DNA from 4 places in the Streptomyces sp. NPDC003456 genome. Region 1 is predicted to be linked to each of the others. Evidence: riboswitches for the same ligand, from Rfam matches in the RefSeq annotation. Region 1 holds a riboswitch; each other region holds the start of a gene.
The links. A riboswitch is a leader RNA that binds a small molecule or an ion and turns the genes downstream of it on or off. The one in region 1 is predicted to bind cobalamin.
Positions count from the first base shown of each region.

Region 2: linked by a shared signal. The riboswitch ahead of ACFYWG_RS03865 (energy-coupling factor ABC transporter permease) and the one ahead of ACFYWG_RS14260 (prenyltransferase/squalene oxidase repeat-containing protein) in region 1 are both predicted to bind cobalamin.
Region 3: linked by a shared signal. The riboswitch ahead of ACFYWG_RS18875 (ribonucleoside-diphosphate reductase subunit alpha) and the one ahead of ACFYWG_RS14260 (prenyltransferase/squalene oxidase repeat-containing protein) in region 1 are both predicted to bind cobalamin.
Region 4: linked by a shared signal. The riboswitch ahead of ACFYWG_RS02315 (hypothetical protein) and the one ahead of ACFYWG_RS14260 (prenyltransferase/squalene oxidase repeat-containing protein) in region 1 are both predicted to bind cobalamin.

Region 1 is NZ_JBIAOK010000003.1:728,577-736,037, forward strand. It holds gene ACFYWG_RS14240 (ECF transporter S component) at 1-486, opposite strand, end outside; gene ACFYWG_RS14245 (ABC transporter ATP-binding protein) at 483-2,192, opposite strand; gene ACFYWG_RS14250 (CbiQ family ECF transporter T component) at 2,189-3,283, opposite strand; gene ACFYWG_RS14255 (SCO2322 family protein) at 3,276-3,938, opposite strand; gene ACFYWG_RS14260 (prenyltransferase/squalene oxidase repeat-containing protein) at 3,935-5,173, opposite strand; cobalamin riboswitch at 5,284-5,418, opposite strand; gene ACFYWG_RS14265 (TetR family transcriptional regulator) at 5,458-6,099, opposite strand; gene ACFYWG_RS14270 (glycosyltransferase family 4 protein) at 6,328-7,461, shown strand, end outside.
Region 2 is NZ_JBIAOK010000001.1:945,607-953,067, forward strand. It holds gene ACFYWG_RS03845 (SDR family NAD(P)-dependent oxidoreductase) at 49-855, shown strand; gene ACFYWG_RS03850 (VOC family protein) at 997-1,794, shown strand; gene ACFYWG_RS03855 (nuclear transport factor 2 family protein) at 1,866-2,261, shown strand; gene ACFYWG_RS03860 (protein kinase) at 2,603-4,042, shown strand; cobalamin riboswitch at 4,147-4,333, shown strand; gene ACFYWG_RS03865 (energy-coupling factor ABC transporter permease) at 4,363-5,064, shown strand; gene ACFYWG_RS03870 (energy-coupling factor ABC transporter substrate-binding protein) at 5,061-5,429, shown strand; gene cbiQ (cobalt ECF transporter T component CbiQ) at 5,435-6,184, shown strand; gene ACFYWG_RS03880 (energy-coupling factor ABC transporter ATP-binding protein) at 6,181-7,056, shown strand; gene ACFYWG_RS03885 (amidinotransferase) at 7,044-7,461, opposite strand, start outside.
Region 3 is NZ_JBIAOK010000004.1:595,550-603,010, forward strand. It holds gene ACFYWG_RS18855 (cytochrome P450) at 1-710, shown strand, start outside; gene ACFYWG_RS18860 (helix-turn-helix domain-containing protein) at 726-1,688, opposite strand; gene ACFYWG_RS18865 (hypothetical protein) at 1,782-2,024, shown strand; gene ACFYWG_RS18870 (ribonucleotide-diphosphate reductase subunit beta) at 1,937-2,947, opposite strand; gene ACFYWG_RS18875 (ribonucleoside-diphosphate reductase subunit alpha) at 2,947-5,298, opposite strand; cobalamin riboswitch at 5,423-5,557, opposite strand; gene mctP (monocarboxylate uptake permease MctP) at 5,753-7,381, opposite strand; gene ACFYWG_RS18885 (DUF3311 domain-containing protein) at 7,378-7,461, opposite strand, start outside.
Region 4 is NZ_JBIAOK010000001.1:621,922-629,382, reverse strand. It holds gene kdpB (potassium-transporting ATPase subunit KdpB) at 1-396, shown strand, start outside; gene ACFYWG_RS02340 (potassium-transporting ATPase subunit C) at 402-1,034, shown strand; partial or broken gene ACFYWG_RS02335 (DUF6368 family protein) at 1,132-1,344, opposite strand; gene ACFYWG_RS02330 (ABC transporter ATP-binding protein) at 1,429-2,268, opposite strand; gene ACFYWG_RS02325 (FecCD family ABC transporter permease) at 2,265-3,383, opposite strand; gene ACFYWG_RS02320 (ABC transporter substrate-binding protein) at 3,380-4,420, opposite strand; cobalamin riboswitch at 4,471-4,596, opposite strand; cobalamin riboswitch at 4,797-4,923, shown strand; gene ACFYWG_RS02315 (hypothetical protein) at 5,061-5,387, shown strand; gene ACFYWG_RS02310 (hypothetical protein) at 5,753-5,980, opposite strand; gene ACFYWG_RS02305 (serine hydrolase domain-containing protein) at 6,530-7,461, opposite strand, start outside.

The DNA of each region.
Region 1 (7,461 bases):
CATCGACAGCATCTGGAACGGCAGCCACGGCCCGACCCCGCCCGTGAGCAGCGCGGACGCGAACATCGTCACCGAGCCCAGGACGAACCCGAAGCCCGGGCCGAGGACCCGGCCGCTGAGCACCATCAGGAAGAACATCGGCTCGATACCGGCCGTGCCGGCGCCGATCGGCCGCAGGGCCGCCCCCGTCGCGGCGAGCACCCCGAGCATCGCGACCGCCTTCGGGCCTAGACCCGACTCCGCGATCGACGCGCCCACCACGGCCACGAGCAGCACCAGCAGCCCCGCGAACAGCCAGGGCGCGTCCTGCGCGTGCGCGCTGAGCCCCGAGGTGGGCGGGGCGAGGAAGGGCCAGCCGACGGCGGCGACCCCGACGGCACTGACCAGGAGCAGCGCGGCGAGGGAGCGGGGGCCGAGGCGGACGGCCCGGGCCGGGCGCCGGGGCGTCGGCCGGGCGGGCGCGGCGGCTTTCGTGCGGGCGGTCATCGGCCGGTCCCGGTGAGGGCCGCGCGGACCTGGGAGACGGTGAGCCAGTGCTGCGGGGCGAGGATCTTCGTCACCTGCGGGGCGTAGGACGGCGACGCGACCACCACGTCCGCCGTCGGGCCGTCGGCGATGACCTCGCCCTCCGCGAGCAGCACCACCCGGTGGGCGATCTCGGCGGCCAGTTCCACGTCATGGGTGGCCAGCACGATGGCGTGGCCCTCGGCGGCCAGGGTCCGCAGCACCGTGGCCAGCCGGGCCTTCGCGGCGTAGTCCAGGCCGCGGGTCGGCTCGTCCAGCAGCAGCAGCGGGGGCCGGGCGGTCAGCACGACGGCCAGGGCCAGCGCGAGCCGCTGCCCCTCGGACAGGTCCCGGGGGTGGGTGCCGTCGGCGATGCCCGGGAGCAGGTCGCCGACCAGGGCGCGGCAGGTGCCGGGCTCCGCGCCCGCGTCCCCGTCGGCCGCCGCGCACTCGGCGGCGACGGTGTCGGCGTACAGCAGGTCGCGCGGCTCCTGCGGGACCAGCCCCACCTTGCGGACGAGGTCCCTCGGGGCTGTCCGGTGGGGTGTCGCGCCGTCGACGAGGACCGTGCCCGAGGTGGGGGCGACCAGGCCGACCAGGGCGTTCAGGAGGGTGGACTTCCCGGCGCCGTTGCGGCCCATGAGGGCGATCGTCTCGCCCGGGTCGACGGTGAGGCCGACGTGGCGCAGGGCCGGGACGCGGCCCCGGGTGACGGCCAGCGCCCGGACCTCGGCGGCATGGGCGGCGTCCTTGACCGCCGGGGCCGGGCGGTCGCGACGGAACCAGGAGCGGCGGCCGGAAGCGGTGGGCTCGGTGGTGCGGGCGACGGCTGGGCGGGGCCGGTCCGCCGGATCCCTGCCCGCCGGGGGCGCGTCGCCGAGCCGGTCGCGGAGCGGGGCCGCCCGGCGGCGGGCGTCGCGGACCGTCAGGGGCAGCGGGGACCAGCCCGCGAGGCGGCCCAGGGCCACCACCGGCGGGTACACCGGCGACACGGCCATCACCTCGGCCGGGGTGCCCAGCACGGGCGCGGCGCCCGGGCCCGGCAGCAGCACGACCCGGTCGGCGTACTGGACGACGCGTTCCAGGCGGTGCTCGGCCATCAGGACCGTCGTGCCCAGGTCGTGCACCAGCCGCTGGAGGACGGCCAGGACCTCCTCGGCCGCGGCCGGGTCCAGCGCGGAGGTCGGCTCGTCCAGGACGAGGACGTCCGGGTGCGGGGTGAGCACCGAGCCGATCGCGACCCGCTGCTGCTGGCCGCCGGAGAGCGTGGCGATCGAGCGGTCGCGCAGGCCGGCCAGCCCCAGCACGTCCAGGGTCTCCTCGACGCGGCGGCGCATCACGTCCGGGGCGAGCCCCAGCGACTCCATGCCGTAGGCGAGTTCCTCCTCGACGGTGTCCGTGACGAAGTGGGACAGCGGGTCCTGGCCGACCGTGCCCACCACGTCGGCCAGTTCGCGGGGCTTGTGGGTGCGGGTGTCGCGCCCGGCGACCGTGACCCGGCCGCGCAGCGTGCCGCCGGTGAAGTGCGGGACCAGTCCGCTGACGGCGCCCAGGACGGTCGACTTGCCGACGCCGGACGGACCCGCCAGCAGGACCAGCTCGCCCTCGGGGACCTCGAAGTCGACGCCGCGGACGGTGGGTTCGGCGGCCCCGTCGTAGGTCACGGAGACGTCCTCGAAGCGGATCACGCGGGCTCCTTCGGGTCGGGGGCGACGAACGCGGGCAGCAGGCCGAGCAGGATCGCCGCGGCGGGCCAGAGGGGCATGGTCGGCGCCACGAGGGGGACCACGCCGGGCCGCAGCACCGCCGGATCGCGGACGGAGGCGAGGGTGAGCAGAGCCGCGACGGCCACGCCGGAGGCCACGACCAGCCAGGCGCGCACGTCCCAGCGGTCCGGGCGGTAACGGGTGCGCAGGGAGCGGCGGCCGCCGAGCCGCAGCCCAGCCAGGGCGGCGGCGCAGCCGAGGAGCAGGACGGGCACGCCGTAGGAGCCGCCCTCGGCGGTGAGCAGCCCGTACGTCCCGGCGCACACGCCGAGCAGCCCGCTCAGGGTCAGCGCGGCGGTGGTCCGCCGTATCCCCTCGGGGACCCGCGCGGTACGGCCGTAGCCGCGGGCGTCCATCGCGGCGGCCAGGGCGACGGAACGCTCCAGGGCGCCCTCCAGCACCGGCAGGCCCACCTGCAGCAGACCCCGGACGCCCTTGTCCGGACGGCCGCGCAGCCGCCGGGCGGCGCGCAGCCGCTGCACGTCCGCGATCAGGCTCGGCGCGAAGGTGAGCGCGACGACGACCGCCACGCCCATCTCGTACAGCGCGCCCGGCACGGACTTGAGGAGACGGGCGGGGTTCGCGAGGGCGTTCGCGGCGCCGACGCAGATCAGCAGGGTGGCCAGCCTCAGCCCGTCGTACAGCGCGAAGACCAGGGCCTCCGCCGTCACCCTGCCGCCCAGGCGGATGCCCTGCGCCCAGTCGGGCAGGCCGGCCTCCGGCAGCGTGAACAGGGTGTGCGTGCCCGGAATGGGGGAGCCGAGGAGCGTCGCGAAGAGCAGGCGGACCAGCAGCACGAGCAGGGCGAGTCGGACGAAGGCGCCGTAGGAGCGGGACCAGGGCGTGTCGGGGCGGCGGGCCGCGACGACGTAGGCGGAGACGGCGACGAGCAGGGCGAGCAGCAGGGGGTTGGTGGTGCGGGTGGCCGCGGTGCCCAGGGCGAGGGCCCACAGCCACCAGGCACCGGGGTGCAGGGTGGCCGGGCGCCCCTGCGGCGGGGTCGTGCTAGCCACGCCGGCGTACCTGCCAGACGGCTGCTCCCCCCAGGATCGCCACCACCGCGATGCCGGCGGCCAGCCCCAGGGACGGGCCGCCGCCGGACGTTCCGCCCTCCGTCCCGGTCTCCCGGCCGTCCTTGCCTTCAGCGCTGTCCGCCGACGGGTCCGGGCGCTGTGCGACCTGCTCGCCGCAGCCCTTCTCCGGGTAGCCGGCGATCGCGCACAGCAGGGCGTCGCTGCCGTAGCGCAGCGGCCCGGCCACCGCGGCCAGGGCCTCGGCGGTGGTCGCGTCGGGGGAGACCCGGGCGCAGGCCGTGCGGGCGGGCGGCGGACGCTCGCCGTCGGGGGCGTCGGCGGCGGTGCCGAAGTCGAGGACGAGGGCGACGCGCTTGGTGCCCTCCTCGGCCGGCGTCCGCGCGCAGATGGTGTCGAAACGCACCGCGCCGCGCGGCCGGGTCGCGTCCGCCGAGTCCTCGCTCACCGCGAAGCGGAAGCCCTGCACGTCGCCGTCCGAGGGGCGGCTCGTGGACGGCCCCTGGGTCGCGTACACCCAGCGGTCGCCGTCGCGCTCCCAGAACGACCAGTAGCGGTAGCCGGCGGCGTGCGCCTGGCCGGCGCCCGCGAGCAGCGGGAGCACGGCCAGGAGCAGCAGCAGGGCGCGGCGGATCACGGCTGCTGCTTCTTCCGGCGGCCGCTGCTGAACAGGAAGCCGATGCCGATGCCCGCGACCAGGCAGACGCCGACGTACCACCAGACGCCGAACACCGAGTCCGATTCCTCGGCGTCCTTGGCGTCCTTGGCGTTCTCGCCGTCCTGGCCGCCCGCCTTCGCGGCGGCGGCCTGCGGGGCCGGGCCGGTGGCGTTCAGCTGCTTCACCAGGTCGGCGCCGCCGAAGTCGCGCGGGTCCGTGCCCGTGGCGTGGGCGGCGAAGATCAGCTGGGCGTAGGCGGCGGGGCCGTTCTGCGCGGCCCAGGCGGCGGCGTTCTTCTTCAGCCACCGCACGGACTTCTCCGCCTGGCCGGTGTCGCCGTGCGCGGCGAGCGCGACGACGGCGTCGGCGGTGTTGCCGAAGTCGGGCTGGGGTTCGGCGCCGGGCAGGGCGGACATCAGGTGGTCGCCGTCCGCGGCCAGCGCGGCCGTGAGGTAGCCGGCCCCGTTGGCCGCCGCCTGCCCGGGCGTGCCCGGCTTCGCGCAGTCCGTGCCGGACGCCTTCTCGCCGGCCTCCGTCACCATGCCCTTGCCGAGCGCGCCGAGCACCCCGGCGGCGGTGGCGTCGGCGTTGGCGAACAGCTTGCCCTTCTTGTCCGGCTGGAACGCGAAGGCGCCGTCGTCGTCCCCACCGCACGGCAGGGCGAGCTTCAGCAGCGCGTCGTAGGGCGACTTCCCGCCCTTCTCCACGCCGCCCGGCTGCTCCCCGGCGGCGGCCAGGGCGCCGATGACGACCGACGTGGAGTTGGTGTCGCTGGCGCCGCCGGGGGCGTAGCCCCAGCCGCCGTCCTCGTTCTGGACGGACTTCAGCCAGCGGACGGCCTTGCCGGTGACGTCGTCGTGCCCGCCGAGCGCGGCGAGGGCCTGCACGGCGGCGGAGGTGGCGTTGGTGTCGACCATGGTCGAGCCGTCGCACGCGGCGGCCGGGTCGGCGCGGTAGGCGGCGAAGGCGCCGTCGGCGCACTGCTGGCGCACCAGCCACTGCACCGACTTCGCCGCGGGCTTCACCCCCACGGTGTCCTGCGCGAGCAGCGCGAGCGACTGGCGCCACACACCGTCGTACTTCGGGTCCTTGTCGCCGTGGAGGGCGGAGGGGAGCGCCGGGGACGGCGAGGGGGACGGGTCGGCGGCGGCCGGGGTGGCGGCGCCGATCACGGCGACGGCGGCGAGGACCGCGGCGCTGCGGCGGACGTTCATGATCGGCGGGTGCCTCTCCCTGTGGGGGAGCCGGGCAGCACGGGACACCCCGGCGGCTCGGCTCCGTATACCTCGACGGTGCCGTGCACCGGCGGACTGCCGGGCACGCGAGCCGGTCACGAACCGTACGCGGCGATCCGGCTCACCGCCTGAGGGGCGGTTCACGGTTGCGGGTCAGCGCCGGAATTGCACCGGCTTCCCCCCGTACGGTGTGATGACGACCCGCTTACTGTACCCGCCCGTCAAAAAGGCGCCCCGACGGGTGAGGGACCCGTGGGCGCGGGTCAGGAGCGATCCGGGGCCGTCAGGTCGATCAGGCGGCACGCCGTCTCGATGTCGATGCGGACCTGGGCGATGGAGGCGCGCCCCGACAGCCAGGTGATCAGCGCCGAGTGCCAGGTGTGCTCGATGACCCGGACCGCGGAGAGCTGCTCGGGCGTCGGGTCCTCCTGGCCCATCGCGTCCAGGATGATCGCCGTCGTCTGCCGGGAGACCTGGTCGACCTCGGGGCTCACGCTGCGGTCGGCGAAGGTGAGCGCCCGGACCATCGCGTCGGCCAGCTGCGGCTCGCGCTGCAGCGCCCGGAAGGCGCGCATCAGCGTCTCGGCGACCCGCTCGGCCGCCGTCGCGCCCTGCGGCGGCCTCCTGCGCAGCGTGCCGTGCATGCGCTCCAACTGGTCCTGCATCGTGGCGACCAGCAGATGGATCTTGGAGGGGAAGTACCGGTAGAGCGTGCCCAGCGCGACCTGGGAGGACTCCGCGACCTCGCGCATCTGCACGGCGTCGAAGCCGCCCCGGACGGCCAGTTGGGCGCTCGCGTGCAGGATGCGGCGGCGACGGGCCTCCTGCCGCTCCGTCAGGGGCGGGGCGGCGAGGGTCGCGGCTGCGGGGTCCGCCTTGGCCACCTTGTTCACCTGGGCGCTCACCTCGGCTCCTGCGGGATGTGCCGGTCCCGTTCCGTGACCGTCCGTGAGGGCGGGTGATCACACAGCATGGCACGGTGCCGGCCGTGGCGTGAATCACCTGATCGACTGCTCACAGCGCCCCTACCTGCCGGTAGATTCGGAGCCTCCGAACGATCAAGTCTGAAACTTGTTCTAGATTAGCGTCCCGGCGTAATCTCGCGGGACAGTGCAGGGAGAAGGGGGCCCAGGGTGACCGCTGAGGCCAGTCAGGCCGGGGCCCCGCAGGAATCGGCCGCCGACGGCTTGCGACCGCTCCGCATCGCGCTCCTCACCTACAAAGGGAACCCGTTCTGCGGCGGCCAGGGCGTCTACGTCCGCCACCTCTCGCGGGAACTGGCCCGCCTCGGCCACCGGGTCGAGGTCATCGGCTCCCAGCCCTATCCCGTCCTGGACGAGGGCCACGACGGGCTGAGCCTCACCGAGCTGCCCAGCCTCGACCTGTACCGCCAGCCCGACCCCTTCCGCACCCCGGGCCGCGGCGAGTACCGCGACTGGATCGACGCGCTCGAGGTCGGGACCATGTGGACCGGCGGCTTCCCCGAGCCCCTGACGTTCTCGCTGCGCGCCCGCCGCCATCTGCGCGCCCGCCGCGGCGAGTTCGACGTCGTCCACGACAACCAGACCCTCGGCTACGGCCTGCTGGGCGACGTCGGCGCCCCCCTGGTGACCACCATCCACCACCCCATCACCGTCGACCGGCAGCTGGAGCTGGACGCGGCCGACGGCTGGCAGCGGCGCCTGTCGGTGCGGCGCTGGTACGCCTTCACGCGCATGCAGAAGCGCGTGGCGCGGCGCCTGCCGTCCGTGCTGACCGTCTCCGGCACCTCCCGCCAGGAGATCGTCGACCACCTCGGCGTCCGCCAGGACCGGATCCACGTCGTGCACATCGGCGCGGACACGGACCTGTTCTCACCCGACCCCTCCGTGCCGGTCGTCCCCGGCCGGATCGTCACCACCTCCAGCGCGGACGTGCCGCTGAAGGGCCTGGTGCACCTCGTCGAGGCGCTGGCCAAGGTGCGCACCGAGCACCCGCAGGCGCACCTGGTCGTCGTCGGCAAGCGCCCGGCCGAGGGCCCCGTCGCCCAGGCCATGGAGCGCTACGGCCTCGACGGCGCCGTCGAGTTCGTCAAGGGCATCTCCGACGCGGAACTGGTCGACCTCGTGCGCTCGGCGCAGGTCGCCTGCGTCCCGTCGCTGTACGAGGGCTTCTCCCTGCCGGCCGCCGAGGCCATGGCGACCGGCACCCCGCTGCTCGCCACGACCGGCGGGGCCATCCCCGAGGTGGCCGGCCCCGACGGCGAGACGTGCCTGGCGGTGCCGCCG
Region 2 (7,461 bases), on a different contig from region 1:
TCGACCGGGCTCGGTGCCGTCCTCCCGCCCCGCCTAGAGTGAGGCGGCATGACCGACCAGTCGCCGCAGAGCACCCCGACGCCGCACGCCTACCTCGCCGAGCTGTTCTCGCTGGAAGGGCGCGTGACCCTGGTCACCGGCGGCAGCTCGGGCATCGGGCGCGCCATCGCCGTCGCCCTGGCCCGCGCCGGGGCGAGCGTGGTGATCGTGGCCCGCAGGGAGCAGCAACTCGCCGACACGGTCGCCGAGTTGACGGAGCTGGGCTGCCGGGCCGCCTGGGTCGCGGCCGACCTGGGCACACGCGAGGGCGTGCGGGCGGCCGCCGACGGTGCGGTCGAGGCGTTCGGCGAGCCCGACATCCTCGTCAACAGCGCCGGCATCAACATCCGTCCGCCGATGGACGAACTCACCGAGGACGTCTGGGACATCACGATGGCCGTCAACCTGGAGGCCCCCTTCCTGCTGGGACAGCGTTTCGGCCCCGGCATGGCGGAGCGCGGCTACGGGCGGATCATCCACATCAGCTCCCAGCAGGCGCACCGCGCGTTCGTGCAGAGCGGGGCCTACGGCGCCTCCAAGGGCGGACTGGAGTCCCTGGCCCGCTCCCAGGCCGAGGCCTGGTCGCCGCGCGGCGTCACCAGCAACGTGCTCGTGCCGGGCTTCGTCCTGACCCCGCTCAACGCCCGCCTGCAGTCCGATCCCGGGACGGTGGCGGCCCTGGCCGCCCGGACGATGATCGGGCGCAACGGCCTGCCCGGTGACTTCGCGGGCGCCGCCGTCTTCCTGGCGAGCCCGGCCTCCGCGTACGTCACCGGCCACTCGCTCTTCGTGGACGGCGGCCTCTCCGTGCACTGATCCGCCCCCGGGCCGCATCGGACTGCTCCCGACGGCTGCCCCGCCCCGGCCCCGGCGTCCCCCGGGTGGAGAGCGGTGGCGCGCGCCCCGCGATGCCCGGTGTCACGCTGGGCGCAGGACTCGCTGAAGGGAAGCACCGCCATGATCACCACGGAGTACGCTCCCGGCTCCCCCTGCTGGCTCGACCTCGGCGCTCCGGACGTCCGGGCCGCCGCGTCCTTCTACGGCGCCGTGCTCGGCTGGGACTACGAGTCGATGGGCGAGAGCGAGGACTTCGAGGGCGGGATGTTCAGGAAGGACGGCAAGGTCGTCGGCGGTCTCGGCAAGCTGACCGAGGAGGGCGCGCGCCCGGCCTGGATGATCTACTACAGCGTCCCGGACGCGGACGTCACGACCGAGGTGGTGCGGCAGGCCGGCGGCACCGTGCGGGTCGAGCCGATGGACCTCGACGAGTGGGGCCGGATGGCGCAGTACAGCGATCCCCTGGGCGGCCAGTTCGCCGTCTGGCAGCCGGGGACGACCGCGGGCCTGGACCTGGTGGACGAGCCGGGCTCGCTGGCCTGGGTCGAGCTGTTCACGACCGACGCGGCGGCGGCCCGGGAGTTCTACGGCGGCCTGTTCGACTGGCAGTTCAGCGACATGCCGCTGCCCGGCGGTGCGGGCACCTACACGATGGTCACCCCGGCGGGCCTGACCGAGGACCGGATGCACGGCGGGCTGATGGAGATGGGCGCGCAGGACCTGACGCTGACGGACGGGCGGCCGTACTGGCACCCGGTCTTCGCGGTCGAGGACTGCGACGCCGCGGCGGCCCGGGTCACGCAGAAGGGCGGCGAGGTGCAGATGGGGCCGCAGGACATGGAGGGCGTCGGCCGGCTGGCCGTCTGCCTGGACCCGGCCGGGGCGGAGTTCGTGCTGCTCGCCGCCGCGGAGGACTGAGGACCGGGGGCCGGGGAGCGACCGGGCGAGCCCGTGATCCGGGGTCGGCGGGAACGCGCCGCCGTCATGGCATGAGGAGTCCGGAGGATCCGAGCGGCGAGGCCGCCGACCTCGTCCGCGTGTCCGAGCGATGGGCCGCGGCGATCGTCTCCGACGACCCGGACCGGATCGCCGCGTTCATGGCGGACGAGTGGGTGATCGTCTCGGCGTCCGGCATCGACTCCCGGGAGCGGTTCCTCTCCCTGGTCGCGTCCGGCGCCCTCTCCCATACGGCGATGGACCTGCGCACCCGCCCCCGGGTCCGCGTCCACGGCGACACGGCCGTCGTCACCGGCCGGGTGACCAGCACGGCGCACCACCGGGGCGAGCGGTTCGACTCCGACGAGTGGACGACCGACGTCTTCGTGCGGCGGGAGGGCCGCTGGCTGTGTGTCCTGAGCCACGTCACCGAGGCAGCCCCGGACTGACCGCAGGGCTGCTGCCGATCGCGGCGGGCTGCGCCGGTGGCCGCGGCCGGCGTCGAGTCGTGATCTTGCTCACGCCGGGGCGGACGCCGGTCGCGCACGAGGGGCCGCGCGGCGCCCGCCGGCGCACGTGGGGACCATCACAGGCGCCGCTCTCCCCCGGCCGCGGAGGTCCGTGCCGGCCGGGGCGTCCCGCAGCCGCGGGACGCCGCCGCACGGGGACGACGGGGCCACGCGGCGCCAGTATCCTGGGGCGGCTGCGGCAGCCCCCACGAATCCCCGCGCACATGCGGGGAGTTCGGCCTGCGGCGACGGACCTTCCCCTGAGCGTGAGACGAGGACGAGTGCTGCTAGCGGGCCGCTACCGGCTGGATGTGGAGATCGGGCGCGGTGGAATGGGAGAGGTCTGGCGTGCGTACGACGAGACGCTCGCCAGAGCGGTGGCCCTCAAGCTGCTGCTGCCCCAGGACACCGACGCCACGGCGACCTCGCGGTTCCGGCTGGAGGCCCAGACCGCCGGTCGCCTGAACCACCCCCACGTGGTGGGCGTGCTGGACTTCGGCGAGTTCGACAACCGGCTCTACCTGGTGATGGAGCTGGTCGACGGCGACAGCCTCTCCCAGGTGCTCGCCACGTCGGGCCCGATGCCCGCCGAGCGGGTGGCCGTCCTGGCCGCCCAGGCGTCGGCCGGACTCGCCGCCGCACACGCGCAGGGCATTGTCCACCGGGACGTCAAACCCGCCAACCTGCTGCTCGACGCCCGCGGCACCCTGAAGATCGGCGACTTCGGCATCGCGCGCTTCATGGACGACCCCGGCGCCGCGCTCACCGCCACCGGCCAGATCGTCGGCACCGGCATGTATCTCGCGCCCGAACGCGCCCTGGGCAAGCCCGCCGGCCCGGCCTCCGACATGTACTCGCTGGGCTGTGTGCTCTACCAGCTCCTCAGCGGCCGGCCGCCGTTCGAGGCGGACAGCGCCGTCGCCCTGCTCCACCAGCACCTCGACGCCGTTCCCGTGCCGCCGCGCGAGCTCGGGGTCGCTGGCCTGCCGCCCGCCTTCGAGAACTACCTGCTCGGCCTGCTCGCCAAGCAGCCCGAGGACCGGCCCACCGCGCAGCAGGCGGCCGAGTGGTTCGCGGGCGGCGCCTGGCGGGGGCTGCCCGAGCCCCTGCCGGAGATGTCGCCGTCCCCGCGGACGCGGCCCCGGCCGGCGGTGCCCTCCGGTCAAGGCCCGTATCGCGGTGCGGAGACCAGCAGCCCGACCACGTACGCCCTGCCCTCGGCGGCCGGGCCGCGCGGCGCGGCCCGCGCGGCGCAGGCCGGGCGTCCCGGGCGGGGCGGACGGCGGGGCGGCGGGGGCGGAAACCGTTCGAAGGCCGTCGCCGCGGCCGCGGCGGCGGCGCTGTTCGTCGCCGCGATGCTCATCGGCATGCAGTGGTTCTCGCCGGACGACACCGACACGAAGGGCACGGACCCGGGTCCGTCTCCCACCGCCAGCACCCCGGCCGCCGAGGAGAGCCCGGGCCCGGCGTCCGGTTCGCGGCCGGACCCCGGCCCGGCGGCGGCCACCACCCCGGCCACCGGGACCGTGGCCGACGTCACGCCGGCCGGCACCCCGCCCGCCGAGCAGGCCCCCTCCTCGCCGGCGGCCGCCGGCACCGCTCCCGCGCAGGACCCGGCCGCCGGGACACCGGCGGAGACGGAGCAGCCGCAGCAGGAGCAGCCCCCGGCGCCGCAGGGGGACGGCGAGGGCGGGAACGGCGGGGACGAGGGCGACGACTGACCCCTACGGGGTGCTCCTCCGGCGGGGCCCCGGATGCGCCGGTGTGCGAGGGGGCGCCCCCTCGCGCGCCCCCGGTGCGGGTTGTGCTCGTCCTGATCCGGGCCTTATTGTCACCTGGCCTTGGTGAACGGGAAATCCGGTGTGATGCCGGTGCGGCCCTCGCCACTGTGAATCGGGAAGTCCGGCTCCGGCCCCTCGCGGGCAGCCACTGGGTCCTCGTGACCCGGGAAGGCGGAGTCCGGGCGGTGGTACCCGTCAGCCAGGAGACCGGCCAAGGCGCGTCAACCATCCACGAGGTGCTGGAGAGGGTCTGCTGAGCCATGCACATAGCCGAGGGTTTCCTTCCTCCGGCGCACGCGGTCGCCTGGGGCGTCGCGTCGGCGCCGTTCGTCGTCCACGGGGTCCGGTCACTCACCCGCGAGGTGCGCGAGCACCCCGAGAGCACCCTGCTCCTCGGCGCCTCCGGCGCCTTCACGTTCGTCCTGTCCGCGCTGAAACTGCCGTCCGTCACGGGCAGTTGCTCGCACCCGACCGGCACGGGCCTGGGGGCCATCCTGTTCCGGCCGCCGATCATGGCCGTGCTCGGCACCATCACCCTGCTCTTCCAGGCGCTGCTGCTGGCCCACGGCGGCCTGACCACGCTCGGCGCCAACGTCTTCTCCATGGCGATCGTCGGGCCCTGGGCCGGGTACGCGGTGTACAAGCTGCTGCGGCGCTTCGACGTGCCGCTGATGGTGACGGTGTTCTGCGGCGCGTTCGTCGCCGACCTGTCCACCTACTGCGTCACCAGCGTGCAGCTGGCACTCGCCTTCCCCGACCCGGGCAGCGGGTTCCTGGGCGCGCTCGGCAAGTTCGGGTCCATCTTCGCCGTCACGCAGATCCCGCTCGCCGTGAGCGAGGGGCTGCTGACGGTCCTCGTGATGCGGCTGCTGGTGCAGTCCAGCAAGGGCGAACTCACCCGGCTGGGCGTGCTGCTGACCCGCACGGAGACGCGGACCGAGACCGAGGCGGTGGCCCGATGAGCCGGAACACGAAGATCAACCTGGTGCTGCTCCTGGCCGTGGCCGCGCTCGCGGTGCTGCCGCTCGTGCTCGGCCTCGGCGACCACAAGGAGGAGCCCTTCACCGGCGCCGACGGCGAGGCGGAGACGGCGATCACGGAGATCCAGCCGGACTACGAACCGTGGTTCTCCCCACTGTACGAACCGCCGTCCGGTGAGATCGAGTCGGCCCTGTTCTCCCTGCAGGCCGCGCTCGGCGCCGGTGTCCTCGCCTACTACTTCGGGCTGCGCCGGGGACGGCGGCAGGGCGAGCAGCGGGCGCTGGAGCGGGAGGCGGCGACCGCGCCCCCGGGTGCCGCCGGAGAGTCCGTCTCCGCGAAGGACTGAGCCCGGTGCTGCCGATCGACGCGGCGGCGCACAGCAGCCGCTGGCGCCGCCGTCATCCCGTGGACAAGGCCGTGCTCGGGCTCGGTCTCACCGCACTGGCCGTCTGCCTGCCGCCCTGGCCGGGCGCGGCCCTGGTGCTCGTCACCGCCGTCGCGGTGCTGCTCGGCCCGGCCGGTGTGCCCGCACGGCGGCTGTGGCGGGCCTACCGGGTCCCGCTGGGCTTCTGCGCGACCGGCGCGCTGACGCTGCTGGTGCAGGTCGGCGGGCCGGGCGGGTTCGTCTCGCTCGCCGCCGGCGGGCCGGTGCGGGCCGGGGAGTTGATGCTGCGCACCTCCGCGGCCTCGCTGGGCGTGCTGCTGTTCGCCTTCACCACGCCCCTGTCCGACCTGCTGCCGCGGCTGGTGCGGGCCGGGGTCCCGGCGCCCGTCGTGGACGTGGCGCTGGTGACGTACCGGATGAGCTTCCTGCTGCTGGACTCCGTGCGCCGCGTCCACCAGGCGCAGGCGGCCCGCCTCGGCCACACCGGCCGCCGCGCCGAGTGGCGTTCGCTGGCCGGTCTCGGCGCCACGGCGTTCGTGCGGGCCTTCGACCGGGCCGCCCGGCTCCAGGCCGGCCTGGCGGGGCGCGGCTACGACGGCACCCTGCGCGTGCTGGTGCCCGAGGCGCGCGTCTCCGTCCGTTTCACGGCCGCCAGTTGCCTGCTGCTCGCGGCGCTGGCCGTCCTCACCGTTCTCCTGGAAAGGCCGCCGTTGTGAGCGAGCCCGCCCTCGTCGCCCTGCGCGGCGCGTCCTTCGCCTACGAGGACGGCCCGGCCGTGCTCAGCGGCCTCGACTTCACGATCCGCGAGGGGCGCGCGCTGGCGCTGCTCGGCCGCAACGGCAGCGGCAAGACGACCCTGATGCGGTTGCTCAGCGGCGGACTGCGTCCGCGCGCGGGCGAGTTGACCGTCGAGGGGCGGCCGGTGACGTACGACCGCAAGGGCCTGACGCGGCTGCGGACGACGGTGCAGCTGGTGGTGCAGGACCCGGACGACCAGCTGTTCGCGGCCTCCGTGGAGCAGGACGTGTCCTTCGGGCCGCTGAACCTCGGCCTGCCCGGCGGGCAGGTGCGCGAGCGGGTGGCGGAGGCGCTCGCCGCCCTGGACATCACAGCGCTGGCGGACCGGCCCACGCACCTGCTCTCCTACGGCCAGCGCAAGCGGACCGCCATCGCGGGCGCCGTCGCCATGCGGCCGCGGGTGCTGATCCTGGACGAGCCGACGGCCGGGCTGGACCCGGACGGCCAGGAGCGCCTGCTCACCACCCTGGACGGGCTGCGGGCGAACGGCACCACGGTGGTGATGGCCACCCACGACGTCGACCTCGCCCTGCGCTGGGCCGACGACGCGGCGCTGCTCACCCCGTCCGGCGTCCGCACCGGGCCCGCCGAGGCGGCACTGGCCCGCACCGACCTGCTGCACGCGGCGGGGCTGCGCCTGCCGTGGGGGGCCGCGGCGGCGCGACTGCTGCGCGCGCACGGCCTGGTGACCGGCTCGCAGCCGTGCCCCCGGACGGCGGAGGAACTCGCGGCGCTGGCCGCCGGGCGGGCGGGTGCCGTGCCGGAGGGCGCGCCGGTTCAGTCGACGTAGGACTGCAGCGGGCCGCGGCGGCGGACGTCCAGGGTCGCGCAGTGGAACGAACCGCCGAACGGCGCGTAGTGCAGCAGGTCGCAGGGGATCGGTTCGAACCCCCACTTCTCCAGGGCGCGCAGCATGCCGGTGTGGTGCCGCTCGGCGATCACCCGCTTCTCGTCGAGCATGAGGACGTTCATGCTCAGCCACTTGCCGCACATCGACGTCACCTTGAGCAGCCGGTCCTTGATCGGGTCCGGCTCGGGCGCCACCAGGACGTCCCAGGAGTCCAGGACCGGAGGCAGCGTGTCGACGTCGATGTACTCGGGGTTGACGAGCACCTTGCCGGGGGCGAGCAGCACGAAGGTGGTGTCGATGTGCATGGGGGTGCGGCAGCGGCTGGGGATCTCGTGGATGCGGTAT
Region 3 (7,461 bases), on a different contig from region 1:
TGGTCGACGAGATCGTCGCCGAGCGCCGCGCAAGCGGTCAAAAGCCGGACGATTTGCTGACGGCATTGCTGGAGGCGAAGGACGAGAATGGCGAGCCCATCGGGGAACAGGAGATCCACGATCAGGTCGTCGCGATCCTCACCCCCGGCAGCGAAACCATCGCCTCCACGATCATGTGGCTGCTGCACGTGCTCGCGGAACACCCGGAACACGCGGACCGGGTGCACGACGAAGTGCAGGAGGTCACCGGTGGCAGGCCCGTGGCATTCGACGACGTCCGCGCCCTGCGGCACACCAACAATGTCGTGGTCGAGTCCATGCGTTTGAGTCCGGCCGTCTGGATTCTGACCCGCCGGGCGGTAAGAGACACAAAACTCGGCGAATACCGCATTCCGGCCGGGGCGGACATCATCTACAGCCCCTACGCGATCCAGCGCGACGCGAAGTCCTACGACCGGAACCTGGAGTTCGACCCCGACCGCTGGCTCCCGGAGCGTGCGAAGACCGTGCCCAAGCACGCCATGAGCCCGTTCAGCGTCGGCAACCGCAAGTGCCCCAGCGACCACTTCTCGATGGCCCAGCTGACGCTGGTCACGGCGGCGCTGGCCGCGAAGTACCGCTTCGAGCAGGTGGCCGGTTCGAACGACAGCCCTCGGATCGGCATCACCCTGCGGCCGCACGAGCTGAAGGTGCGGCCGGTGGCGAGGTGACCGCCGGGCCGGCCGTCAGGCCGCCTCGGGGCCCCTGAACGTCCGCCGGTAGGCGTTCGGCGTGGTCCCGACGGCCCGGACGAAGTGGTGGCGCAGCGTGGCCGCGTTGCCGAACCCCGTCCGGCCGGCGATGGCGTCCATGGTCTCGTCCGTCGCCTCCAGCAGCCGCTGGGCCTGCAGCACGCGCTGCCGCAGGACCCAGCGGTAGGGCGTCGTCCCGGTCTCCTGGTGGAAGCGGCGGGCGAACGTGCGCGGGGACATCAGGGCCCGGGCGGCGAGCTGCTCGACGGTGACCTCCTCGTCGAGGTGGCGCTCCATCCAGGCCAGCACCTCGCCGATCGAGTCGGCCTCGGAGTGCGGCAGCGGACGCTCGATGTACTGGGCCTGGCCGCCGTCCCGGTGCGGCGGCACCACCATCCGCCGGGCGATCCTGTTCGCGACCTCGCTGCCCTGCTCCTTGCGGACCAGGTGCAGGCAGGCGTCGATGCCGGCGGCGGTGCCCGCGGAGGTGAACAGCGGGTCCTCGTCGACGTAGAGCACGTCCGGCTCGACGGTCACCCGCGGGTACCGGCGGGCGAGGTCCTCGGCGTGCTTCCAGTGCACGGCGCAGCGCCGCCCGTCCAGCAGCCCGGCCGCGGCCAGCACGTAGGCGCCGGAGCAGACGCTGAGCACCCGGGCGCCGCGGTCGACGCCGCGGCGCAGGGCCTCCAGCAACTCCGGCGGGTAGTCCCGGGTGGCGAAGCTGCGCCCGGCCGGCACGGCGATCAGATCGGCCGTCTCCAGGCGCTCCAGGCCGTGGTCGACCTGGAGCGAGAAGCCCGAGTTCATGCGCAGCGACGGACCCTCGGCCGAGGCGACGGCGAAGTCGTACACCGGCAGGCCGTCGTCGCTGCGGTCGGTGCCGAAGATCTCGCACACCACGCCGAGTTCGAAGGGGTTCACGCCGTCGAGGAGAGCGACGGCCACGTTCTGCAGCATGTCCCCAGTGTGCCTCGCCGCTGGCAGTAATTCGAGGGTCTACGGCAGTACTGCCACTGACGGTAAGGAGTCATCGGAGCGAGAGTGGTGTCCATGGACACGAACCAGACGCAGACACTCATCGCCATGATCTTCGTACTCGGGACGCTGGTCCTCCTGGTCCTCCCGTCCGTGATCGGCCTGATGCACGACAGGCGCATCGACCGGCAGATCCGGGAGGCCCAGGAAGCCCGAGGGAACGCGCCGGCTCAGAAGTCCTCGTCCAGGTCGACGGTGCCCTCCACCGCCACCTGGTACGCGGAGGGCCGCCGCTCGAAGAAGTTGGTCAGCTCCTGAACCCCCTGGAGCTCCATGAAGGAGAAGGGGTTCTCGGAGCCGTACACCGGAGCGAAGCCCAGGCGGGTCAGCCGCTGGTCGGCGACGCACTCCAGGTACTGCCGCATCGACTCGGTGTTCATGCCCGGGAGACCGTCACCGCACAGGTCGCGCGCGAACTGCAGCTCGGCCTCGACGGCCTCCCGGAGCATGTCCGTCACCTCCTGCCGCAGCCGGTCGTCGAACAGCTCCGGCTCCTCCTTGCGGACGGTGTCGACCACGTCGAAGGCGAACGACATGTGCATCGTCTCGTCGCGGAACACCCAGTTGGTGCCGGTCGCCAGGCCGTGCAGCAGGCCGCGGCTGCGGAACCAGTAGACGTAGGCGAAGGCGCCGTAGAAGAACAGGCCTTCGATGCAGGCCGCGAAGCAGATCAGGTTGAGCAGGAAGCGGCGCCGGTCGGCCTGTGACTCCAGCCGGTCCAGCTTCTCGACCGAGTCCATCCACCTGAAGCAGAACTCCGCCTTCTCGCGGATGGACGGGATGTTCTCCACCGCCGCGAAGGCCGCCGCGCGGTCCTCCGGGTCGGGCAGGTAGGTGTCGAGCAGCGTCAGGTAGAACTGGACGTGCACGGCCTCCTCGAACAGCTGACGGCTCAGATACAGCCGCGCCTCGGGGGAGTTGATGTGCTTGTACAGCGTCAGCACCAGGTTGTTCGCGACGATCGAGTCGCCCGTCGCGAAGAACGCCACCAGCCGGCCGATGAGGTGCTGCTCCGCGGGGGAGAGCTTGGCGAGGTCGGCGACGTCGGAGTGGAGGTCGACCTCCTCCACGGTCCAGGTGTTCTTGATGGCGTCCCGGTAGCGCTCGTAGAAGTCCGGGTAGCGCATGGGGCGCAGGGTCAGCTCGAAGCCGGGGTCGAGGAGATTCTGGTTGCTGGGCATTACTGGCAGGCCTCGCAGGACTCGGGGTTCTCCAGGGAGCAGGCGACCGCCTCGGGGTCGGGGGTGGCCTGCACGGGGACGGCGGCGCGGGCGGCCCGGGCGATGCGGGTCGCCGGGCGCGAGCGCAGGTAGTACGTGGTCTTCAGCCCGGACTTCCAGGCATAGGCGTACATCGAGGAGAGCTTGCCGATGGTCGGCGTCTCCAGGAACAGGTTCAGGGACTGCGACTGGTCCAGGAACGGGGTCCTGGCCGCCGCCATGTCGATCAGGCCGCGCTGCGGGATCTCCCAGGCCGTGCGGTAGAGGGCGCGCACGTCCTCGGGGATCCAGGCGAAGCCCTGCACCGAGCCGTTCGCCTCGCGCAGCGCCTCGCGGGTCCGGGCGTCCCACACGCCGAGCCGCTTCAGCTCCTCCACCAGGTAGGAGTTGACCTGGAGGAACTCGCCCGACAGCGTCTCGCGCTTGAACAGGTTCGACACCTGCGGCTCGATGCACTCGTACACGCCCGCGATCGAGGCGATGGTGGCCGTGGGGGCGATGGCGAGCAGCAGGGAGTTGCGCAGACCGGTCGTGGCGATCCGCTCGCGCAGGGCCGCCCAGCGCTCCGGCCAGGCCGGCTCCACGTCGTAGTGGTCGGGGTGCAGGACGCCCCGGGCGGTGCGGGTCTTCTCCCAGGCGGGCAGCGGGCCGTTGCGCTCGGCGAGGTCGGCGGAGGCCTCGTACGCGGCCAGCATGATGCGCTCGGCGATGCGGGTGGACAGGGCCTTGGCCTCGGGCGAGTCGAAGGGCAGGCGCAGCCGGAAGAAGACGTCCTGCAGGCCCATCGCGCCGAGGCCGACCGGGCGCCAGCGGGCGTTGGAGCGGCCCGCCTGCTCGGTCGGGTAGAAGTTGATGTCGACGACCCGGTCGAGGAAGGTGACGGCCGTGCGGACGGTCTCGTCCAGGCGCTCCCAGTCGATGTCCCCACCGGTCACGAACGCCCCGAGGTTGACCGAGCCCAGGTTGCAGACCGCCGTCTCCCCGTCGTCGGTGACCTCCAGGATCTCCGTGCAGAGGTTGGAGGAGTGCACGACGTGGCCCGGCTCGGCCGTCTGGTTGGCGGTGCGGTTGGCGGCGTCCTTGAAGGTCATCCAGCCGTTGCCGGTCTGCGCCAGTGTGCGCATCATGCGGCCGTACAGCTCGCGGGCGGGCAGGGTCTTGCGGGCGAGCCCCGCCGCCTCGGCCCTGCGGTACGCGGCGTCGAACTCCTCGCCCCACAGGTCGACCAGCTCCGGCACGTCCGAGGGCGAGAAGAGCGACCACTGCGCGTCGGCGTTCACGCGGCGCATGAACTCGTCCGGGATCCAGTGCGCCAGGTTCAGGTTGTGCGTGCGCCGGGCGTCCTCGCCGGTGTTGTCCCGCAGCTCCAGGAACTCCTCGATGTCCGCGTGCCAGGTCTCCAGGTAGACCGCCGCGGCGCCCTTGCGGCGGCCGCCCTGGTTCACGGCGGCGACCGAGGCGTCGAGGGTCTTCAGGAACGGGACGATGCCGTTGGAGTGGCCGTTCGTGCCGCGGATCAGCGAACCCCGGGCGCGGATGCGGGAGTAGGCGAGGCCGATGCCGCCGGCGTGCTTCGACAGGCGGGCGACCTGGTGGTAGCGGTCGTAGAGGGAGTCCAGCTCGTCCTTGGGGGAGTCGAGCAGGTAGCAGGACGACATCTGGGGGTGCCGGGTGCCGGAGTTGAAGAGGGTGGGGGAGGAGGGCAGGTAGTCGAGGCGGCTCATGAGCCCGTAGAGCGCCGCGACCTCGTCCACCGCCCGCGCGGTGTCGTCCTCGGCGAGCCCGCTCGCCACGCGCAGCAGGAAGTGCTGGGGGGTCTCGACCACCTTGCGGGTGATCGGGTGCCGCAGCAGGTAGCGGCTGTGCAGCGTGCGCAGGCCGAAGTAGCCGAAGCGGTCGTCGGCCGCGGTGTCGACCAGCGCGTCGAGCCGGGCCGCGTGCAGCTCGACGAATGCGGCGGTGCGGTCGGCGATGAGCCCCTCGCGGTGCCCGACCGCGACGGACGAGGTGAAGGACGTGACCCCCTGCGAGGCGGCCTCGTCGCGGATGCCGATGGTCAGCAGGCGGGCGGCCAGGCGGGAGTAGGCGGGGTCCTCCGAGATGAGGCCGGCCGCGGCCTCCGTCGCCAGGTCCCGCAGCTCCCGCTCGTCCGCCCGCGCGGACCGGCCGCGCAGCGCGGCGGCGGCCACCCGGCCGGGGTCGGCGTCGGGCAGGTCGGCGGTCAGTTCGGTCAGGGTCCGCAGCAGTGCGGCCCCGGGAGCGTCCTGCTCCTGCTCGGCGGCTGAGACCGGATCCGCTGGCGCGATGGTCACGTGGGGGCTCTCCCTCGCTCGGCACGGGGCCTCGCCGAGGGCAGGGGGCAGCACACGGACGCACACGGCGTCGCGCGTCCACCGGCCCATTCCACGAGGCCCGGACGTCAGGGCACACCGGCCGGCGGCCGGGTGCACTGTCGGCAGGTCCTCGGACTGACCCCCATGCGCACAGAAGGGCATGGGTACACCGTTGCGGGACAGTTCCGGATTCGCACCGGATTCCCCTGCGGCGACAGCGAGCATGAGCATACATCTTGTGCCGGGCGCGGGTGACACCCCCAGATGTAGTGTCGCGGTGGTGTCGGAGCGTCAGCTCCACGTGACAGCGGGCCGCCGTGACGGATGGTCACGGCGGCCCGCTGCGGGTGGTTCGCGGCCGGTCGCCGCCACGCGGCAGGGCCGTACCCCGACGCGGCACGGCCGCACCTCGACGCGGCCGGGCGCGCCCGGGTCAGTGCGACGAACCGGCGGTCGCCGGCGGAAGCTCCACCTGGACGCCCGGGTCGCCCGCGTCGGCCGTGTAGTCCTCCGGCTTGGTCTCGTCGACGCCGTCGGGGGCCTTCACGGCCCGCAGGACGAAGGTCAGGACGACCGTCACGACCACGTTGAGCACGAACGCCGTGAGGCCGATGTAGCCGATCTCGCCGATGCCGGGGATCTCCTTCGACGAGCCGCCGAAGTGCTTCTGCGTCGGGGAGGCCACACCGTAGGCGGCCGCCGTGCCGTAGACCATGCCGACCGCCCAGCCCGCGAGCAGGGCCCAGCGGTGGAACCAGCGCGTGAACAGGCCGCCGACCAGGGCCGGGAAGGTCTGCAGGATCCAGATGCCGCCCAGCAGCTGGAAGTTGATGGCGACCGTCTTGTCCATGGTGAGGACGAAGACCAGCGCGCCCACCTTCACCAGCAGGGAGACCACCTTGGAGACCTTGGTCTCCTGCGCGGGGGTGGCGTCCGGCTTGATGAAGTCCTTGTAGATGTTGCGGGTGAACAGGTTCGCGGCCGCGATGGACATGATGGCCGCGGGCACGAGCGCGCCGATGCCGATGGCCGCGAACGCCACACCGGCGAACCAGTCCGGGAACATCGTCTCGAACAGCTGCGGGATCGCCAGCTGGCCGTTCTGCACCTTGATGCCGGCCGCGACGGCCATGAAGCCGAGCAGCGCCAGCAGGCCCAGCATCAGCGAGTACAGCGGCAGGATCGTGGTGTTGCGGCGGATCACCTCACGGCTCTTGGAGGACAGCGTCGCCGTGATCGAGTGCGGGTACATGAACAGCGCCAGCGCGGAGCCCAGCGCCAGCGTGGCGTACGTCCACTGGCCCGCCTCCGGCGGCGTCAGCGCCCCGCGCGGCGCCCCCGTGGCCGGGTTGGTCTGGCTGAACGCCTCACCGGCCTTGGCGAAGATGTCGTCGAATCCGCCCAGCTTGATCGGGATGTAGATGATCGCCACCGCGATCACGAGGTAGATCAGCGTGTCCTTCACGAACGCGATGAGCGCCGGCGCCCGCAGGCCCGAGGAGTAGGTGTACGCCGCCAGCACGCCGAACGCGATGAGCAGCGGCAGGTCCTTGATGAACCAGTTGGTGTTCTCGCCGCCGCCGACGCCCATCACGTCCAGCACGGCCTGGATGCCGACCAGTTGGAGCGCGATGTACGGCATCGTCGCCAGGATGCCGGTGAGGGCCACGGCCAGGGACAGGCCCTTGGAGCCGAAGCGCCCGCGCACGAAGTCGGAGGTCGTCACGTACCCGTGCTTGTGGGACACCGACCACAGGCGGGGCAGGAAGGTGAAGATCAGCGGGTACACCAGGATCGTGTACGGGACGGCGAAGAAGCCGGCCGCGCCGGCCGCGTAGATCGCCGCGGGCACCGCGACGAACGTGTACGCGGTGTACAGGTCGCCGCCGAGCAGGAACCAGGTGACCCAGGTGCCGAACGAGCGGCCGCCCAGGCCCCATTCGTCCAGGCTGTGCTCGTTCTCGGCCTTGCGCCAGCGCGCGGCCAGGAAGCCCAGGACCGTCACGAGCAGGAAGAAGAAGATGAAGACGGCGAGTGCCACGCCGTTCACGCCGTCCTTCACTTCGACGCACCGCCCCTCGCGGCCGAGCGGGAGCGCTGGTCACGCTGCCACAGCTTGTAGGCGACCATCGTCAGGGCGGT
Region 4 (7,461 bases), on a different contig from region 1:
TCCGACCCCACCAAACTCATCGAGATCGTCGAGATCGGCAAGCAACTCCTCATTACACGAGGCTCGTTGACGACGTTCTCGATAGCCAACGACGTCGCCAAGTACTTCGCGATCATCCCCGCGCTCTTCGCGTCGGTCCACCCCGGCCTCGACAAGCTCAACATCATGCGGCTGTCCTCGCCCGACTCCGCGATCCTGTCGGCCGTCGTCTTCAACGCGCTGATCATCGTCGCGCTGGTGCCGCTGTCCCTCAAGGGCGTGCGGTACCGCCCGATGAGCGCCGACCGGATGCTCCGCCGCAACCTCGCCGTCTACGGACTCGGCGGACTGGTCGCTCCCTTCCTCGGCATCAAGCTCGTCGACCTGCTCCTCTCCCTCGTCCCCGGAATCGGCTGAGAGCCATGAACAACTCCCTCGTGAACACCGCCCGGTTGCTCGGAGCGGGCCTGCGTGCCCTGCTCGTGCTCACCCTGGTCACCGGCGTCGTCTACCCGCTGGTCGTCACGGGCATCGCCCAGGGGCTGTTCCCCCACCAGGCGAACGGGTCCGAGATCAGGTCGGACGGCAGGGTGGTGGGCTCGTCCCTCATCGGGCAACAGGGCTACAGCCTCGACCACTTCCAGCCGCGCCCGGCGAACGGCCTGGGCGAGAACTCGCTCAACACGCAGTACAGGCTGATCCTCTCCGGTGCCACGAACCTGGCAGCGGACAACAAGGAGCTCGTCGCGCAGGTCGAGCGGGCCAAGGCCGAGGTCGTCGCGGACAACTCCGTGCCGGGCTACACCGTCCGGCCCGCGCAGGTCCCCGCCGACGCGGTCACCTCCTCCGGCTCCGGCCTCGACCCGGACATCTCCCCGGCCTACGCCGAACTCCAGGTCCACCGGGTCGCCCAGCGCAACGACCTGCCGGTCGCGCAGGTGCAGGACCTGGTACGCGCACACACCCGGGCCCGGACCCTCGGCTTCATGGGCGAGCCACGCGTCAACGTCCTGCAACTCAACATCGCGCTCGACGACCTGGCGCGGAGGGGATGAACTCCGCCACGACCACCGCCTGACGGACGCCGGCGCCCCGGGCACCAGCCCGCCGCCGGCTCCGCCGGAAGCCGCGGCGATGGCGGAAGGCGCCGGGCTACTCGACCAACCGGAAGCCGGGATGCCCGGCCCACGCGCGCAGGAACTCGGCCGACCCCGCAGCGGTCGAGCCGTCGTCCGTCACACCGCGCAGCCCCGGCAGCCCGGCCACCACCGCTGCCTGGCCGTCCAGAAGTTCGACGGCAGCGACACCCCCGACGACGTCCCTGACGGCGGCGGTCAGGAGCGCCGTGGCGACATGGTCGATCGCACGGTTGCAGCATGGTGGAGTGAGACGGCAGCCTGCCCCTGAGCGGCGCGGCCGCGACGAGCCACCGGCCGGCCCGGGCCCGGCCTAGGGACGACGGGCCTCCGCCGGTCCTGACGCGTCTCCCGGCGAGGCCGGGTCCCGTGTGTCGTCCTGGTCGGGGAGGAACGTCACGTGCGGGGCGCCTGTTCGGGCGTGGACGGTGACCTCGCTCGACACCCCGTAGACCTCGGCCAGCAGCCGGGACGTGAGTACCTCGGACGGCGGGCCCGAGGCGGCGACCTCACCGGCGTGCAGGACGTAGAGGCGGTCGCAGTGGTACGCCGCCAGGTTGAGGTCGTGCAGAGCGACGAGCACCGTCGCGGGCAGCCGCCGCAACACCCCGAGGATGTCCAACTGGTGGCGGATGTCCAGGTGGTTGGTGGGCTCGTCCAGGACCAGGAGCGACGGCTGCTGGGCCAGCGCGCGGGCGATCAGCACACGCTGGCGTTCACCGCCGGACAACCGGCCGAACGGGCGGTCGGCCAGCTCGGCGGCGTCCACGGCGGTGAGCGCCGACCGGATCAGGCCGGCGTCCGCAGGGGTGTCCCCGTCGAACAGCCGCTTGTGCGGAGCACGGCCCATGGCCACGACCTCGTACACGGTGAGATCGAGGTCCGCTCCCGGCTCCTGCACGACTGCCGCCACGGTCCGCGCCACCCGCCGCACGGGCAGCGACCAGACGTCCGCGCCGTCGGCCAGGATCCGGCCGGCCTGCGGACGCAGCACGCGGTAGACCGCGCGCAGCAGACTGGACTTGCCGCTGCCGTTCGGTCCGACCAGGCCGATGACCTCGCCCGGCCGGGCGTGCAGGGAGACGTCCCCGACGAGACGGTGCGCCCCGGCCGTGAGGGTGACGCCGTCGACGGTGAGTCCTGCCCCGGTCACGCCGCCGCCCCCTGCCGGGTTGCCCGCCCGGCGTCCCGGCGCATCAGCCACAGGAAGAACGGCCCGCCGCACAGTGCCGTCAGCACGCCGACAGGTATCTCCATCGGCGCGGCGACGGTGCGGGCGGCGATGTCGGCCCAGACGAGGAAGACCGCGCCGCCCAGGGCCGCCGTCGGCAGGACACGGCGGTGGTCACCGCCCACGAACAGGCGCACGATGTGCGGCAGCATCAGACCGACGAAGCCGATCGGCCCGCAGGCCGCGACCAGCACACCGGTGACGAGGGAGAGCAGCACGAACATCCGGGCCCGGAACCGGGCCACGTCCAGCCCCATCGTCACGGCCGCCTCCTCCCCGGCCAGCAGGAGGTTGAGGTTCCGCGCCTGGACCAGGAGCACGGTGACCCCCAGCAGCAGGGCGAGGCCGGGCAGCCACAGCGTGCCCCAGCGGACGCCGCCCAGGCCGCCGAGGGTCCAGGCGAGGACCGCGCGGGCTTCGTTGCCCCGGTCGGTGGTGAGCAGCAGCAGATTCAGCACGGCGCTGAGCACGGCGGCGACGGCCACGCCGGACATCACCAGCCGTGACGAGGTGATCCGCCCACCGGTGCGCGCGCAGGTGTAGACGAGCAGCAGCGCGCCGAGCGCGCCCGCGAAGGCGGCGGCCGACAGCGACACCGGCCCGAGCAGCGTCACCCCGAACACGATCACCACCACGGCACCCAGCGACGCCCCGGAGGAGACACCGAGCAGGTACGGCTCCGCGAGCGGGTTGCGGATCAAAGCCTGCAGGGCCGCGCCCACCACCGCGAGTCCGGCGCCGGCCACCGCCCCGAGCAGCACGCGGGGGGCCCGCACGTCCAGGACGATGGCCTCCCGTGCGGGCGACCAGTCCGGCTCGGCCCAGCCGGCGCCCAGCGCGTGCGTGACGATGCCCCACACCTGGCCCGGAGGCACGCGCACCGAACCGACGGCCAGGCCGGCCGTGATCGACAGCACCAGCGCGACGGCCAGGACGACGAGGGCGACGGCGAGACGGGGCCGGGCCGCCCGCCCGTCGTCCTGTGGCTGCTCGTGTGCCGTCCGTCCCGTGCCGGTGTCGGTGACCGGGGCGGTCACCGGAAGCTCTCGGGGTGGATGCCGCGGGCCAGGTCCTCCACCGCGTACGCGGACCGCACACCGACGAGGGTGGCCGTCAGCGGCAGCACCACGAACCGCTTGTTCCTGACCGCCGGGACGTCCCGGAGGGCGGGCTGCGACAGCAGGAACTTCTTCTTCTGCTCGATGCTCCCGGCGCCCGCGTAGTCGTAGACGGCGATGACTTCGGGCTTCCGCTCGACGACCTGCTCCCAGGAGACGTCGCCGAAGACGTCGTCCAGGTCCGCGAAGACGTTCTTGCCGCCGGCCAGCCGGATCAGCTCCGTGCCCAGGCTCTTGCCGCCCGCGGTGAACGCCGCCTTGTCACCGCTGTCGTACACGAAGACGGACACCTCGCGCGCACCCTCGACGGCCGAGGCGGCCCTGCCGACCCGCGCCCGGAGGTCCGACACGAGCTCGTCCGCGCGGTCGCTCACGCCGAAGATCCGCCCGACGGTGCGGACTTCGGCGTACGTGTCCTGCATCGTCACCCTGGTCTTGCCGCAGTACTCGCGGTTCAGGTGGGTGTCGATGCCGGAGTCGCTGAACGCCTTGCGGGAACGGCCCTCGCTCTCGGCGAAGGCACTGCCGTACCCGCCGTAGACGAGGTCCGGCTCGGCCTCCAGGACCGTCTCGAACGACGGTTCCTTCTCGGCCAGTTCGGGGATCGACGCGTAGTCCTTCCGCAGGTGCGGCAGCACGGCCGAGTCGGGGAAGGCGGTCCCCACCATGCGGTCCTTCAGACCGAGGGAGAGCAGGAGTTCCGCCGGGTGCTGGTGGATGGTGACGGCACGGGCGGGCGGCCTCTCGTACGTCGTCCGCACACCGCAGTTGTCGACGGTGACCGGGAAACCGGCCGGTGAGCCCGCGGGCTCGGCGCCCTGCCCGCTGCTCCGCGACGATCCGCAGCCGGCGGTCGACAGGAGGGCCGACAGGGCGCATGCGACCGCCGCGGCGCGCCGGGCGCGGCGCCTGCGGGCAGGGGTGGACAGCGGGGGACGGGACATGCCGTCGTACACGTGAAGCCTCCTGGGGAGTCCGCGCTCCTCGGATCGGGCCCGCGACAGGCCAGTGTCCTGACTCCCGGATCGACGCTCTCCCTCGGCCTTCCCGCGCGGCGCGCAGTGGCGTGTCGGAGGGTGCACTCCCCGGTCACAGTGGCGGGACCGTGCCGGATTCGCACCGGCTTCCTGATGTTCCCGTCGCGGCGATGACCCGGCGATCCTACGGCCCGCCGCGCACGGATCGAAAGGGCGCCCCCGGTGACGTGCGCGCCCCTCGCGCCACCGCCGGGGCCGTCGGCCCGCTCACCACCGCCCGCATCAGGGCCGGTTGCCGCGCAGTGCGGGCGATCGGCTGATGCGATGATGAACGGCGACAGGGCGACGGCGGTCCGAGGAAGCCGGTGTGAATCCGGCGCGGTCCCGCCACTGTGACCGGCGAGCGGATCCCGTGCGGGCCACTGCCCCCGTGAGGGGGCGGGAAGGCCGGGACGAGCTGCGACCCGGGAGCCAGGAGACTCACGTCGTCGCCTCCTCGAAGAACCCCGGGGCGGATCTCCCCGGAGAGAGGTGGTTCGGCGTGCCCGAAGCAACTGACAACGAGGGCCTCGGCAGGGGGACGACCGGACGACGCGCCCGCGCCGTCCCGTGCCGGGTCGTGGTCTGCCGGGACTGCTGCTGCGGAAGCCCGAAGGTGACCGGCGTCGACCACGCCGAACAGACGGCGCGCCTGCGGGCCGAGATGCCCGTGCGGGTGTCCGACTGCCTGGACGTGTGCGATCAGGCCAACGTCATCGTCGTGCAGCCCTCGTCGGCGGGCCGGGCGGCAGGGGCCCGCCCGGTGTGGCTGGGCCTGGTCAACGACCCGGCCGCCACGGAGGACATCGTGGAGTGGGTACGCGCCGGCGGGCCGGGCATCGCTCCCCGGCCGGACATCCTGGACCTGTACGCCTTCACTCCGCACGGCCGCAACCGGGCTCTCTAGAGGGGTCCGGTGATTTCCCGCTGCCCAGGCCGACCGGCGGCCATTCTTCACGGGGCCTCAGGAAAGCGTGAATGGGGAATTGGTTCTGGATGTCCGAGTGTTTTTCGACGCGCTGTGAATTCGAGGCACGTCGTGGTCGAGTGAAATGCACCGGCTGAAATGATCTGGTGTTCAAGCGCGGAGGACAGGGTGGCCGCTCCTGCCCGTGTCATATGCACCCTAACGCCGGAGCCGGCAGATGGGTGCTGAGGCGAACGGGTGACGCCATCGGTGATACGTACGTTGTCACGATGATCGCGGCCGGCTGCCGGCTCCCGTGCGGCAGCCCGGACGAGATGCTGTCCCGACCTGACGCGACGACCGCCTCAGGGAGTCGTCGCAGGTCGCTGAGGGGGAGCGGCGCTCGCCGCCGGCTCCGCGGCTTCGTCCGCGGTGCGGGACGGCGGCGGTGCGCAGCGCTGCGGACGCATGTTGCTCCGCAGCACCTCGACGAGGAGCCGGCGGCGGCGCAGTTCCGCCGCGTCCGTGTGGTGCAGTCGCCGGTGGGGATCGGACAGGAACACGGACCCGATGGTGCAGACAGAAGCACTCACGACAAAGGTCCACACCGTGGCGTTCAGCATAAATTCTCCGTGACTTACGAGGTGACTCGGTGCATCGTCAGGAGCGACAGATGCATGGGCACAACTGGACGGTCATTGCCGTGTCACGGTCCGGTGGTGAATTTCTATCGTTCGGTTCAATAGCCCTTTGCCGTGCCTATCAGTTTGTCGCTCCGTCGGGCGCGCCGTTGACGTCGCCGTGCCCTCCCCGGCGGCCTGTCGTTGCCCCCGGCATGGAGGACGACTCATACACCCGACCGGACACCCGCCTGCTCGGTGCCTACTGGCTGGACCTGTCGCGACTTCCTCGGGACCACTGCGTCTGCCGCGAGGTGGGACGGCCGAGGCCCCGTCCGGCCTCGCGGAGCAGTGGTGTGCATACCGCGGTGGCCCTGCTCGCATGGGCAGCGATCGTCGCCGCGATGATTGCGACGGTTCTGAAGTAGCCGAACCACGACCAGCGGCCCGCGGCCGGAGACCGTCCCCTTCAGGGGCCGGCGGCCGCGGGGTGCGCTGCCCGGTCCGAAGCGAAGTGTCGCCTCAGGCGGGGCGTTTGCCCAGCAGGGCGCAGACCGCGTTCTCCTGGACGGTGCGCAGCTGCTGGAGCAGATCCGGGTTCAGCGTCTTGTTCACCTGCGTGGTGAGCGAGAACGTGAGGGACTTGCGGCCGTCCGGGGTCGCGGCGATCAACTGGGTGTAGCCGGGGAAGTTGCCGGTGTGCCCCAGGACGACTCCGCAGCGGGTCTCGTAGCGGAAGATGGCGAGTCCCGCCTTGTTGCGGCCCGGCCCGGCCGGTTCCGAGGCGCCCTCGACCCACCGGCGCTGCTCGCGCAGCACCTCCGGCGACGTCAGGCGACCGGCGGCGTAGGCGCGGATGAAGCGCGTCATGTCCCGCGGGGTGGAGATGATGCCGCCCGAGGCCCACACGCCGGACGCGCTGATCAGCTCGCTGACGTCCTCCGGCGGCTCGGGCGGTTCGACGGCGTAACCGTGCATGTAGGGCTCGGGCATCTCGTAGCCCATGGGGAGACTGGTGTCGCGCAGGCCGAGCGGCCGGTAGACGATCTCCGACAGCAGCTCCTCGTACGGCGTGCGGGTCACGGCCTCCGCCATCAGCGCCACCGCGATGTTGTCGGAGTTGGAGTACCGGTACTGCGTGCCGGGGCGGAAGCGCAGCGGCTCGTCCGCCACGAAGTCCAGCAGGCGGCGGGGGTCGAAGGTGCGGCGCGGGTCCGCCACCAGCAGCTCCGCGAACTCGGGGTCCTCGGTGTAGTCGGGCAGTCCGCTGGTGTGGTTCAGCAGCTGCCGCAGCGTGACCGACCGCCAGGCACGCGGCAGCTGGGGCAGGGTGCGGCCGATGGTGCTGTCGAGCCGGAGCGCCCCGTCCGCCACCAGGCGCAGCGCCACCGCTCCGCTGAACGCCTTGGCGGTGCTCGCGATCCGCATGTGGTCGGTGGGCTCGATCGGGCGGC